4 regions of the Fusobacterium mortiferum ATCC 9817 genome follow, and region 4 is predicted to be linked to each of the others. Evidence: riboswitches for the same ligand, from Rfam matches in the RefSeq annotation. Region 4 holds a riboswitch; each other region holds the start of a gene.
What was found. Region 4 has a riboswitch for lysine ahead of FMAG_RS10645 (Na+/H+ antiporter NhaC family protein). Riboswitches for the same ligand answer to the same signal wherever they lie in the genome.
Positions count from the first base shown of each region.

Region 1: linked by a shared signal. The riboswitch ahead of FMAG_RS11490 (YfcC family protein) and the one ahead of FMAG_RS10645 (Na+/H+ antiporter NhaC family protein) in region 4 are both predicted to bind lysine.
Region 2: linked by a shared signal. The riboswitch ahead of FMAG_RS05645 (aspartate kinase) and the one ahead of FMAG_RS10645 (Na+/H+ antiporter NhaC family protein) in region 4 are both predicted to bind lysine.
Region 3: linked by a shared signal. The riboswitch ahead of FMAG_RS05365 (nucleoside recognition domain-containing protein) and the one ahead of FMAG_RS10645 (Na+/H+ antiporter NhaC family protein) in region 4 are both predicted to bind lysine.

Region 1 covers NZ_GL987994.1:388,173-391,231, forward strand. The annotation lists gene FMAG_RS11485 (M20 family metallopeptidase) at 230-1,423, shown strand; lysine riboswitch at 1,491-1,667, shown strand; gene FMAG_RS11490 (YfcC family protein) at 1,782-3,059, shown strand, end outside.
Region 2 covers NZ_GL987988.1:979,583-982,641, reverse strand. The annotation lists gene FMAG_RS05655 (YitT family protein) at 1-186, shown strand, start outside; gene FMAG_RS05650 (M20 metallopeptidase family protein) at 195-1,388, opposite strand; lysine riboswitch at 1,532-1,708, shown strand; gene FMAG_RS05645 (aspartate kinase) at 1,808-3,010, shown strand; gene FMAG_RS05640 (aspartate-semialdehyde dehydrogenase) at 3,023-3,059, shown strand, end outside.
Region 3 covers NZ_GL987988.1:915,225-918,283, forward strand. The annotation lists gene FMAG_RS05360 (hypothetical protein) at 1-679, shown strand, start outside; lysine riboswitch at 917-1,091, shown strand; gene FMAG_RS05365 (nucleoside recognition domain-containing protein) at 1,188-1,796, shown strand; gene FMAG_RS05370 (spore maturation protein) at 1,862-2,401, shown strand; gene dacB (D-alanyl-D-alanine carboxypeptidase/D-alanyl-D-alanine endopeptidase) at 2,424-3,059, shown strand, end outside.
Region 4 covers NZ_GL987994.1:202,911-205,969, forward strand. The annotation lists gene FMAG_RS10640 (Na+/H+ antiporter NhaC family protein) at 1-622, shown strand, start outside; lysine riboswitch at 700-871, shown strand; gene FMAG_RS10645 (Na+/H+ antiporter NhaC family protein) at 960-2,408, shown strand; gene dtd (D-aminoacyl-tRNA deacylase) at 2,653-3,059, opposite strand, start outside.

The DNA.
Region 1 (3,059 bases), 190 kb from region 4:
AAACTCAAAACGTCTAACTTTAACTACTATCTTAAAATAATTCTTCATAAGTTAAACCCCCTTTCTTGCAAGAATTAAGGTTTCCCTTATATATTTATTATATCATAGTAGAATTGTTATATCAAGAATTAGAGAGGATTTTCTAGTTCTTTTTTATTTTTTGAACTTGTTGACAGTAAAAAATCTTTATGCTAGTATAGTAGAAAATATTAAAAAGTTGGAGGAAAAGATGGAGTTAAAAAAAGAATTATACAAGATAGAGGATGAGTTAAAAAAGGAGATAGAAGGAGTATCTGATTATATTTTTAAAAATCCAGAATTAGGAAATGAGGAGTATAAGGCAGTAGAATTTTTAATAAAAGAGTTAGAAAAAAATAATTTTAGAGTAGAAAAAAATTATTGTGGAATGGAAACAGCTTTTAGAGCTGAGATAGGAGAAGGATCTCCTAAGATAGCTTTTCTAGCTGAGTATGATGCTCTACCTGGATATGGAGTAGAGAAGAAACCAGGACATGCTTGTGGGCACAACTGGATAGCAGCTAGTACATATGGAACAGCTCTTGTATTATCAAAAATGTTGGATAAATTTAATGGAACAATAGTATTTATAGGAACACCAGCAGAGGAAACAGTAGGAGGAAAAGTTCCTATGGTAGAGAGTGGAACTTTTAATGATGTAGATGTAGTATTTCAGATGCATTTAGAATCTCAGAATAATATAGCTTGTAAAACTTTGGCAATAGATTGTATAAAATTTCAATTTAAAGGAAGGGCAAGTCATGCAGCTGCTCATCCAGAAGATGGAATTAACGCACTTGATGCTATAAATCTAATGTATGCAGGAATAGGTTGTTTAAGACAACACATTACTTCTGATGCCAGAATACATGGAATAATAACTCATGGTGGAGATGCTCCGAATACTGTCCCAGATTTGACAGAGGCAAGATTTCACATTAGAGCAAATAATAGGGAGTACCTAAATAATTTAACAGAGAAAGTAATAAATATAGCTAAAGGTGCTAGTATGATGACAGGAACAGAGATGAGTTGGGAGAAATTTGAAAATTCTTTTGATAATTTAGTAAACTTAAAATCCCTTCAAGAGTTAATGAAAAAAAATCTATTAGAAGTAGGAATAAAAAATATTCAAGATGAGGGAAAAGGAGCTACTGGTTCATCAGATATTGGGAATGTAAGTCAGGTATGTCCAACAATGTATACAGAAGTGGCATTAGAGATAGAAGAAGTTTGTCATGTACATGATGAAGCTTATTTAAAATATGTAAATTCAAAAGAAGCTTATGATAAATTACATAGAGGAGTAAAAGCTATGGGAGGTTCTGCTCTTGAAATTTTAACTAATAAGGAATTGTTAGAGAAAATAAAAAAAGAGTGGAGAGAATTAAAAAATATAAAATAATAATAAAATTATATATAATATATATTTTACAAAAGAAGAAAAGGGGAGTAAAATAAACACAATAAAAAAAGCCGATAGAGGAGCAAATGACAAGAGTAGGATTGTGGAGTTTTGCAAACGACGAAACAATTTGAAAGGGGATTTTGCCGAAATGGAAAAGAAGCTAAACTTTTCTGTTGGCAATATGAATAATATTCATATTGCTGTCATTGATAAAAAAGGTCAGTGGAGAGCTATCTGTGTGTCATTTTACATATGTTTTTTCTTACATTGTAAATTTATGCCGCAGTTTATATCCGAGACTGTGGCTTTTTTTATTATCAATCACTATATAAAAACACTTTGGGAGGAATTTACAATGGAACAAAGAAAAAGATTTTCAATGCCACACACTTATGTACTAATAGGAATGATATTAGTAATTTTAACAGGACTTACTTATTTAGTCCCATCTGGGAGTTATCAAAGAGCAGTTGACCCAGTTTTAAATAGAACTATGGTAGTAGCTAACTCATTTGAATATGTAGCACAAACTCCAGTTTCTATATTTAGAATGTTTAAAGCTATAATAGATGGGTTAGTATCAACATCTGATATAATATTTTTTATCTTCTTTGCTTATGGATATATTAATATGTTGATAAGTACAGGAGCTTTTTATGGGGGACTAGGAACTGTAATAAAAAGATTTAATGGAAGAGAAACATTGATATTTCCAATATTTATGGTAATATTTGGAATTTGTGGTTCTACATTTGGATTATATGAAGAAACTTATGGATTACTTCCTGCTTTTATGGGAATATCTGTGGCTTTAGGATATGATGCTCTAGTTGGAGGAGCTGCTGTAATAGTAGGAACAGCTACTGGATTTGCTGCTGCTACTCTTAATCCTTTTACTATAGGAATAGCTCAAGGAATAGCAGAAGTACCTATTGGTTCAGGAATTGGACTTAGAACAATAGCTTTTATAGTTTTCCAAGCAACTGCTATAATATATGTTATGATGTATGCTAGAAAAGTGAAATTAAATCCTGAGAAATCAATAGTAAAAGATGTTAAATTTAATTTTTCTAACGGAATGACTAGAGATGAATTAGAAGGATTACCTTTTACAAATAAGCATAAATTAATAATGGGATTATTTTTAATCACTATTGGAATTTTAGTATATGGAACTACCCATTATGGTTGGTATTTAAATGAATTATCTACTTTATTCTTTATAATGATGTTAATAACAGGATTAATTGGTGGATATAATTTTAGTCAGATATCTCAACATTTTATTACTTCAACTTCTGATGTGTTATTTGGAGCTTTTGCTGTAGGAGTAGCTAGAGCCTTAACAATAGTAATGGAAGATGGACAAATAATAGATACAATTATAAATAGTATGGCTGCTACTTTATCTACTCTACCAAAATCAATAGCAGCAGTAGGAATGGTAGTAGTTCAAAATATGATAAATTTCTTTATTCCATCTGGTTCAGGGCAAGCAGCTACATCTATGCCTATTATGGCACCATTAGCTGATGCTATTGGACTTACTAGACAGACAGCTGTATTGGCTTTCCAATTTGGAGATGGATTCTCAAATCTATTTTGGCCAACATCAGCAGCTACTATGTGTGGA
Region 2 (3,059 bases), on a different contig from region 4:
ATAAAAGGAGAAGGTGGATTTACAGGAAATGAAATAGATCTACTTTTCTGTGTTGTTAGCAAATTTGAAGTAACTAAAGTAAAAACAATTGTAAAAGAAACTGATTCTTTTGCTTTTCTAACTATCTCTGATGTTTCAGAAGTTCTAGGTGAAGGATTTAAAGCTCTTAATAACAAAAATAACTAGGATAATTCCTAGTTATTTTTTATTAATTTTTCATAGGCAAATAGTATATTCATAATTTGAAGCTTTACTCCAATAGCTAAACTCTCCTCATCTATATCAAATTTATCATTATGAAGAGGGGCAGTTATTCCCTTAGCCTTATTTCCTACACCTAAGTTAAAAAATGCTCCCGGAACTTTTTCAATATAGTAAGCAAAATCTTCTACTCCCATATTAGCTAAGGCCTTTACATATACTCCCTTTTCTCCTAATAGATTTTTACTATTTTCTTTTATTATATCTATATATTCATCATGGTTTATTAAAGCAGTATACCCATCTGTATAAGTTACTTTTCCAGTAGCCCCATACCCTTTAGCTGTATTCTCCACCATCTCTTTTACTCTTTCTTTTACTCTATTTTTTACCTCATTAGATAAAGTTCTTAATGTTCCAGAAATTATAACTTTTTGAGCTACAATATTCTCTTTTTCTCCTCCTACTATTTTTCCAAAGCTAAGAACAGCCGAATCTCTTGAATCTATATTTCTACTTATTACACTTTGAAGGGTAGTCACTATTCCACAAGCTGTAACAATAGCATCTACTCCTTGGCTAGGATAAGCACCATGGCAACTTCTTCCCTCTATTTCTATTACCACATCAGTAGATGAAGCACAATAAGCACCATATTTTACTCCTACTACTCCACACTCTATTGTAGGATCTACATGTAATCCAAATATAGCATCTACCCCTTCTAAACATCCATCTTCTATCATAGGTACTGCTCCACCATTTGTTTCTTCTGCTGGTTGAAATACAAGTCTTACATTACATGGAAGTGAATCTTTATTTTCCGATAATATCTTTGCAACTCCTAAAAGAATAGCAGTATGCACATCATGTCCACAAGCATGCATATGCCCAGGTATAGTTGAAGTATATTCTTTATTTCCACACTCTAAAATAGGTAATGCATCCATATCAGCTCTCAAGGCTATTGTTATTTTTTTATTTTGTCCCTCTATATCTGCTACTATTCCACTTTTTCCTATTCCCTCTTTATATGGAATTCCCATCTCTTTTAAAAGTGATATTACATAAGCTACTGTTTTAGGTAATTGAAAATCTAATTCAGGTATCTTATGTAACTCTCTTCTGGTATTTATAAACCATTGATTATTTATTTCTATATCATTAAATATTTTTCTAGTATCCATCTTTCCTCCTAGGACAATAATATGTTTTTGAATTATTTTATTCTCTCTTTGCAAAAAAGTAAAATATATTTTTAAAATATAAAATATTTAATTTATATATTTTTATTTTTTAGAGTTTTAATGTAAAATACACACAAGTTAATAAAACAGATTGAGGAGCAGTCGATAAGAGTAATATTTATGAGCTTCCAGAGCTAAGATTAAATATGAAAGGTAAAACTGCCGAAGTGAAAATTTTCTCTGGAGAAAATTTTTGCTGGGTATATGGATAATATCTATATAACTGTCATTGAGAAATTCAATGTTGTGCTTTCTGTGGAGTAAAATTATAAATATTTACAGTTTTTTTGTAGTATTTTACACCAGCAGAAGCCTCTGCTGTTTTTTTTTTACAAAATTTTTATTACAGAGGTGGAGGAATGAGAATTGTTTTAAAGTATGGTGGCTCTAGTGTAGCTACAGTAGAAAAAATTCAAAAAATAGCTGATTACTTAATTGAATTAAAAAAAGAGTATGACGAAATTGTAGTAGTGGCATCTGCTATGGGAAAAACTACAGATGGACTCATAAAACTAGCTAAGGAGATTACTTCTAATCCAAATCAAAGGGAACTAGACTCGCTAATGTCTATTGGAGAACAGCAAACAGTTACTCTAATAGCTATGGCTCTTACAGCCAAGGGACAAAAAGCTATCTCCCTTACAGGATTTCAAGCAGGAATAAAAACTTCTGGTGTACATACTAAAAATAAAATAGCAAATATCTCTTCTGAAAGGATAGAAACTCTTTTAAGAGAGGGAAATATTGTTATTATCACTGGATTTCAAGGAATTAATAATTCAGGAGATATTACAACTCTAGGAAGAGGAGGTTCAGATACTAGTGCTGTGGCACTGACTGTAGCTTTAAATTGTGAGTGTAGAATATATACTGATGTGGAAGGAATATACAGTGTTGACCCAAGATTATACCCAAAAGCAAAATTTTTAGAAAAAATCTCCTATGAAGAGATGATGGAAATGGCTAATCTTGGAGCTGGTGTTATGGAAACAAGAGCAGTAGAACTAGGAAAAAAATATAACATTCCTATTTTTGTAGGTAAAAGTTTAAGTTATACAGGGGGAACATATATTATGGAAAAAGATATAGCATTAGAAGATAAATTAATAACAGGAATAAGTGTCACAAAGGAGATTATCGTAACTAATATCTCTAATGTACCTTTTTCTAGTGAAAATATAGCTGAAATATTTTCTACAATAGATGAGTGTGGTTTAAATATCAATATGATTACACAAAATATAAATAGATATATGAGAGTAGAGATATCTTTTAGTTGTCAAGCTTCTGAAAAATATCTTTTAGAGCAAGTTGTAGAAAAAATTAGAGCTAAGTTTTCTACTTGTGATATAGAATTAAATGAAAATTTAGGAATGCTTTCCATTGTTGGAGTAGGAATGATTAACAACTCTGGTATTGCTGGAAAGTTTTTTACTTCACTTAGTAAAGGAAATATAAATTTTTATCAAGTTACAACTTCTGAAATAAGTATCTCTTGTAGTATAGATAGAGAGAATATAGAAAAAGCTGTAAATTTAGTAGCTGAAGAATTTTCATTATAGGGGGAAAGAAAAATGAGAGTAGCAATAGTTGGTGCAACAGGTTTAGTTG
Region 3 (3,059 bases), on a different contig from region 4:
AATAGATGTAGAAAGTTTTAGATGGTTAAGTAATTTTGATTGCTTTAATTGTCTAACAAATTGTTGTGTACAATTTCCTTATGAGTTTAATAAAAAGGCAAGAGAAGTTATATTAGAAAATTTAAAAGAGTATGACTCCTTAACTAAAGCTATTTCTATAATGAAAGAAGAGGGAATGACAGAGAAAGAGATAAAAAGCTCTATAGAAAATGATGCTATGCTGATACCAAAAGAGTTTGAAAATAGTGTCTTTGATAGATGTACTTGTTCATGTGTGTATATTGATAAGAGTCTTTGTGCAATACATAAAATTTGTATAGATAAAGGGATGAGCTTAGGAGAGATTATTGATACTAAGCCATTATGGTGTTCTTTATATCCTTTAGAATTGATAATTGAAGAAGAAAATTTATATATTTTTGTTCCAACAAGTGGGAATAATTATCTTTCTATGAATGATTGTGATTTTCCATGCATGAATATAGAGAAAGAAAAATCTCCTTATTTTAGAAGAGAAAATCCTATTGGATTTCAATTAGATGAATATAAACCATTTATAGAAAATTATTATAATGTTCTTTCTTATATTTTTGGCGAAAAATTCTGTAAGAGTATATTAGAAAGTTTGAATATAAAAATAAATAAAGATATAGATGAACAGTATATTAAGAAAAAATAAAAAAGTCAAAAAACGATAAAGAAGCCCCTTCGGCCTCAGGACTTCTTTATACGTAGAAATTAAAATGTAATTTAAGGAAATGTCTTATGACAATATTATTATAGCATATAATTTGATATTGTCAATAAATATTTTGTAATTCTAAATATTTTTTATGTAAGATATAAGATTAAATATATTTAAAAGATATAAAAAATATATTGTACAAGAAGTATAAACTAGAGTATACTAATAAAAAAGCAAGATAGAGGTGCAAAGGACAAGAGTAAAAATATCTAGCTTGGCAGGCGTTATGATATTTTGAAAGGGGAATTTGCCGAAATAAAAGAGAGAGCTGAACTCTTTTGTTGGCAGTGTGGAGAATATCTACAATGTTGTCATTGAAAAATTTCAATGGAGAGCTATCTGTGAAAACTATAGAGGGATTGATTTATCTTTTTTGTAATTTATCACAGTTGAGTCAGCTGTGATTTTTTTATTTTGCTAAAATTTTTAGGAGGTATAAAATATGATTAATGCAATTTGGTGTGGACTTATAGTGATAGGAATATTGGTGGGGATATTTACAGGAAATGTACAAGCAGTTACAGATTCGGCTATTGAATCAGCAGGTACAGCTGTAACTTTATCTTTAGAGATGATAGGGGTAATGGCTCTATGGCTTGGACTTATGAAGATAGCTGAAGAGGCAGGAATGGTAAAAGCAATGGGAAATTTAATGAAACCACTTTTAGTAAAATTATTTCCTGAGATACCAGCTGATCACCCGGCTATGGGAAGTATAGTAGCTAATATGGCAGCTAACTTTTTTGGATTAGGAAATGCAGCTACTCCACTTGGAATAAAGGCTATGCAAGAGTTACAACTTTTAAATGATAATAAAGATGAGGCATCAAATTCTATGGTAATGTTTTTAGCTATTAATACTTCATCTGTAACTTTAATTTCATCTAGTACAATAGCATATAGAGTAGCAGCTGGTTCAGCTAATGCTACTGAAATAATAGCTCCAACAATAGTAGCAACAATTATGTCAACAGCTGTAGCTATAATTTCCTGTAAGTTTTTAGAAAAGTTACCTAAATATAAAAGAGAAAAAATAGAAATAAAAAAATAAAAGTAAGAAAAAAGTTAGTTATTGAAATAATAAGAAATTTTTAGTAAAATTTAGGAGGAAGAAATATGTTCGTAAGAATAATGGAAAATATATCACTTTATGCCATACCTTTAATTATATTAGTAATAGTAGGATACGCTTATTTTGTAAAGAAAATAAAAGTTTATGAAGTATTTTGTGAAGGAGCAAAAGAGGGATTTAATACAGCTATTAGAATCATTCCTTTTTTAGTAGCTATGTTAGTGGCAATAGGTATTTTTAGGGCTTCTGGTTGTATAGATATTATGATGAAAATATTAGACCCAGTTTTCTCATTAATAGGAATGCCAGGAGAAGTGTTGCCAATGGCTATACTAAGACCTCTATCTGGAGGAGGAGCTACTGGAGTAATGAATGATTTAATGCTTACATATGGGCCAGATTCTTTAATAGGAAGAATAGCTTCTACTATGATGGGTTCAACAGAAACAACTTTCTATGTTCTTGCAGTATATTTTGGAGCAGTGAGCATAAGAAAAACAAGACATGCAGTAGCAGCTGGGCTATTAGCTGACTTAGCTGGACTTTTAACAGCTGTATGGATTTGTAGAATTATGTTTGCTTAAAAACTATAATTTGGAGAAGAGAATGAAAAAATTAAGAATACTTGTATTAGCTTTGGTTATTTTATCAAGTTGTACTAATAATGAGATAAAAGATACCACTATAAAAACTGAAAATAAAATAAAAGAAGAAGTAAGAACTGAAGAGGTAATAACTCCAAGTGAAATTTTAAAAAGCTTGGAACAAGAGATTGGTGTAAAAGAAGATATTGATGAAAATAGAGAAGAGATAGATGAAACAGCTTCAGAAAAGATTGAAAATACAGTTGAGGAAGATGTAATTAAAGAAAAAATAGAGGAGAAACAACCAGCTCAAAAAGAGGAGAAAAAAAATATCTCTTCAGAAAAAATTGCCTCACTTAAAAGTAAGGGAGAAAAGGCAATAAAAAGCTTTAGTAATCTAGAAATGTTAGAGCATAGTAATATTGGTATAGAGGTAAGAGAGATAGAGAGTGGAGAGATAATAGCTCAGTATAATAAAGGAGTTGCAATAACTCCAGCTTCTATAATGAAGGTAATTACTTCAGCTACTGCTTTAGAAGTTTTAGGGGCTGATACAAGATTAGAAACAAAAGTTGTATATGATGGGAAAATAGATAGTGAAGGTACTCTTACAGGAGATATATATATTATCGGTGGTGGAGACCCAACTTTAGGTTCT
Region 4 (3,059 bases):
AATTATTTTAGTTCTAACACTTTTGAAAGTAAATGTGAAAATCTCTTTGATACTTAGTATAGTTATGGCTATGATACTTAGCTATTTTATACAAGGGAGGGAAATAGTAGATATAGTAAGAACTCTCTTTTTAGGATTTTTTCTTGAAAGGGATAATCCTCTTTACCCTATATTAAAAGGTGGAGGGATTCTTTCTATGTGGAAAACTGCTATAATAATTTTTATCTCTTGCTGTCTTTCAGGTTTGATTCAGATGCTGAAGATTTTTTCAAAAATTGAGGAGATAATTTTAAAAAGTAAAAGTGAGTTTTCTCTTTTTATATGGACAGTTATAGTAAGTATAATAGCTGGAATGTTAGGTTGTAATCAATCTATTGCTGTGGTAATGACAATAGATATTATGAAAAAAATTTATGAAATTAAAAAAATATCTAGAGAAAAATTTGCTATTGATATTGAAAATAGTGCCATTGTCCTAGCTGCTGGTATTCCTTGGAACTTAGCTAGCCTATTTCCTGCTACTGTGATGGAGTTACCTAGCTTAAAATATTTAGCTTACTCCTATTTCATTTTTTTAGTTCCAATAGTGAGAATTATAGAGAAAAAAATATATAAAAAATAAGAATGAAATATATATCATTAATAATATATATTTTACATTAATAAAATAATTAGTTATAATCATTTTTGTAAATAAAATATAAAAATAGAGGCGCAACTGACAAGAGTAATATTACTTAGTTTGACAAACAGTGAGGTAATATAAAAGGGGAAGTTGCCGAAATGAAAAAGAGGTCAGGCTTTTTTGTTGGTAATTCAGAGAATATCTGTCTTACTGTCATTGAGAAATCAATGGAGTGCTATTTGTGATTGTAACTTATAAAATATATTTTATGATATTTTATCACAGTTTAGTATTCTAAACTGTGATTTTTTTATTTTAAAAAACAGGAGGACATATGTTTGAAGTAATTAAATTAATGCCAGTTGTTATACTAGCAGGACTTATGATAGGAGGATTTGATGCACTAATAGCAGCACCTATTGCTACAGTAGCAGCAGCATTAGCAGCAGTAATAACAGAAAAAAGAAAATTTAATGAAATTTTAGATGCAGCACTTTCAAATGTAAGGGAGATAGTGATAGCTCTATTTATTTTGATGATGGCATATGCTATGGCAGAAGTATTTATGTCAACAGGAGTAGGAGCAGCTATAATCAATCTAGCTTTGAAAATAGGGATAACAGGGAGAACAATAGCAATAGTAGGAGCAATTGTAACTTCAGTTCTTTCAATAGCCACAGGGACAAGTTGGGGAACATTTGCAGCTTGTACTCCGATATTTTTATGGCTTAATTATATAGTAGGTGGGAATATTTTCTTAACTTTAGGGGCAATAGCTGGAGGAGCTTGTTTTGGAGATAATATAGGACTTATCTCTGATACTACAATAGTCAGCTCTGGAATACAGGGAGTAGAGGTGATAAAAAGAGTAAGACACCAAGGGGTATGGTCTGGTTTAGTTTTACTATTAGGAATCATAGCTTTTGGAGTAGCAGGTTTTACTTTTGACTTACCTAATATAACTGGAAATGGAGCAGAGGCAATAGCTAAAATACCAGCAGATGTGTGGACAAAATTAGCTGCAGAAAGGGAGTCAGCAGTAACACTGCTTAACCAAGTAAAACAAGGTGTTCCTGTATATATGATTCTTCCTTTAGTGCTTGTTTTAGGAGCAGCTTTTAGAGGTTATCAAACTTTTATCTGTCTTTTTATAGGAATAATATCTTCATATGTTTTAGGAAAGATAGCAGGAACAGTTGTAGATACAAGAGATTTTTTAGAAAATCTGATAATGTCTGGATTTTCTGGGGCAGGGTCTTGGGTAATAGTAATGATGATGTGGGTATCTGCTTTTGGTGGAATAATGAAATCAATAGATGCTTTTAGACCTCTATCTACTCTACTTATAAAAATTTCTAAAAATGTTAGACAGCTTATGTTTTGGAATGGAGTTTTATCAATAGTAGGAAATATGACTTTAGCAGATGAGATGGCTCAAATAGTTACTGTTGGACCTATTATTAGAAACCTTGTAGAAAAAAATGTAGAGGGAAGTCCAGAAGATATGGAAAAATTAAAATTGAGAAATGCTACATTTAGTGATGCTATGGGAGTTTTTGGTTCGCAACTTATACCTTGGCACGTATATATAGGTTTTTATATAGGAATAGCTTCAACAGTTTACCCACTGTATGACTTCAAAGCTTTAGATATAATAAAATATAATTTTATTGCCTATATAGCAGTAATAAGTATGTTATTTTTAACAATAACAGGTTTAGATAGAATGATTCCAAATTTTGGATTACCAAGTGAACCAAAGGTAAAATTAAAAAAGTTTTAAGAATATTTTGTAATTACTAAGTCATTATTATTTTAAAAAGAAAACTAAGAATTGCTCCATATTTCAAGAAGTTGATTAACTATGAGCTTATCTCACTAAAAATGCAAGGGTTAAGTCTTCGACTTATTGCATTTTTTAGTGTTCGATTTCGCTGAGTTAATCTAACTTCTCTTCATAAATTACGCAATTCTTTGAATTTTCTTTTTTTAATTTACACTTGGCTAGTTACTAGATTCTCAAGAGTTTATTTAAAACTTGCTACATCTTTAGTATCGATAATTAAAGTAACAGGACCATCATTTAGAAGCTCAACTTTCATATCAGCTCCAAATATACCAGCCTCTGTTTTGATACCATAACTTCTGCATTTATCTAAGAATTTTTCATATAGTGGTTTAGCTATCTCAGGTCTAGCTGCCTCAACAAATCCAGGACGACGTCCTTTGATACAATCTCCATATAGAGTAAATTGAGATATAACAAGTAACTCTCCTTTGATATCTTCTAAACCTAAATTCATCTTTCCATTTTCATCTTCAAAAACTCTTAAATCTTTAATTTTTTTAGATAGCCAATCAATTTCTCTATCTCCATCAGTGTGAGTTATTCCAAGTAAAACCATAAATCCTTGATTTATTTTACCTACAATCT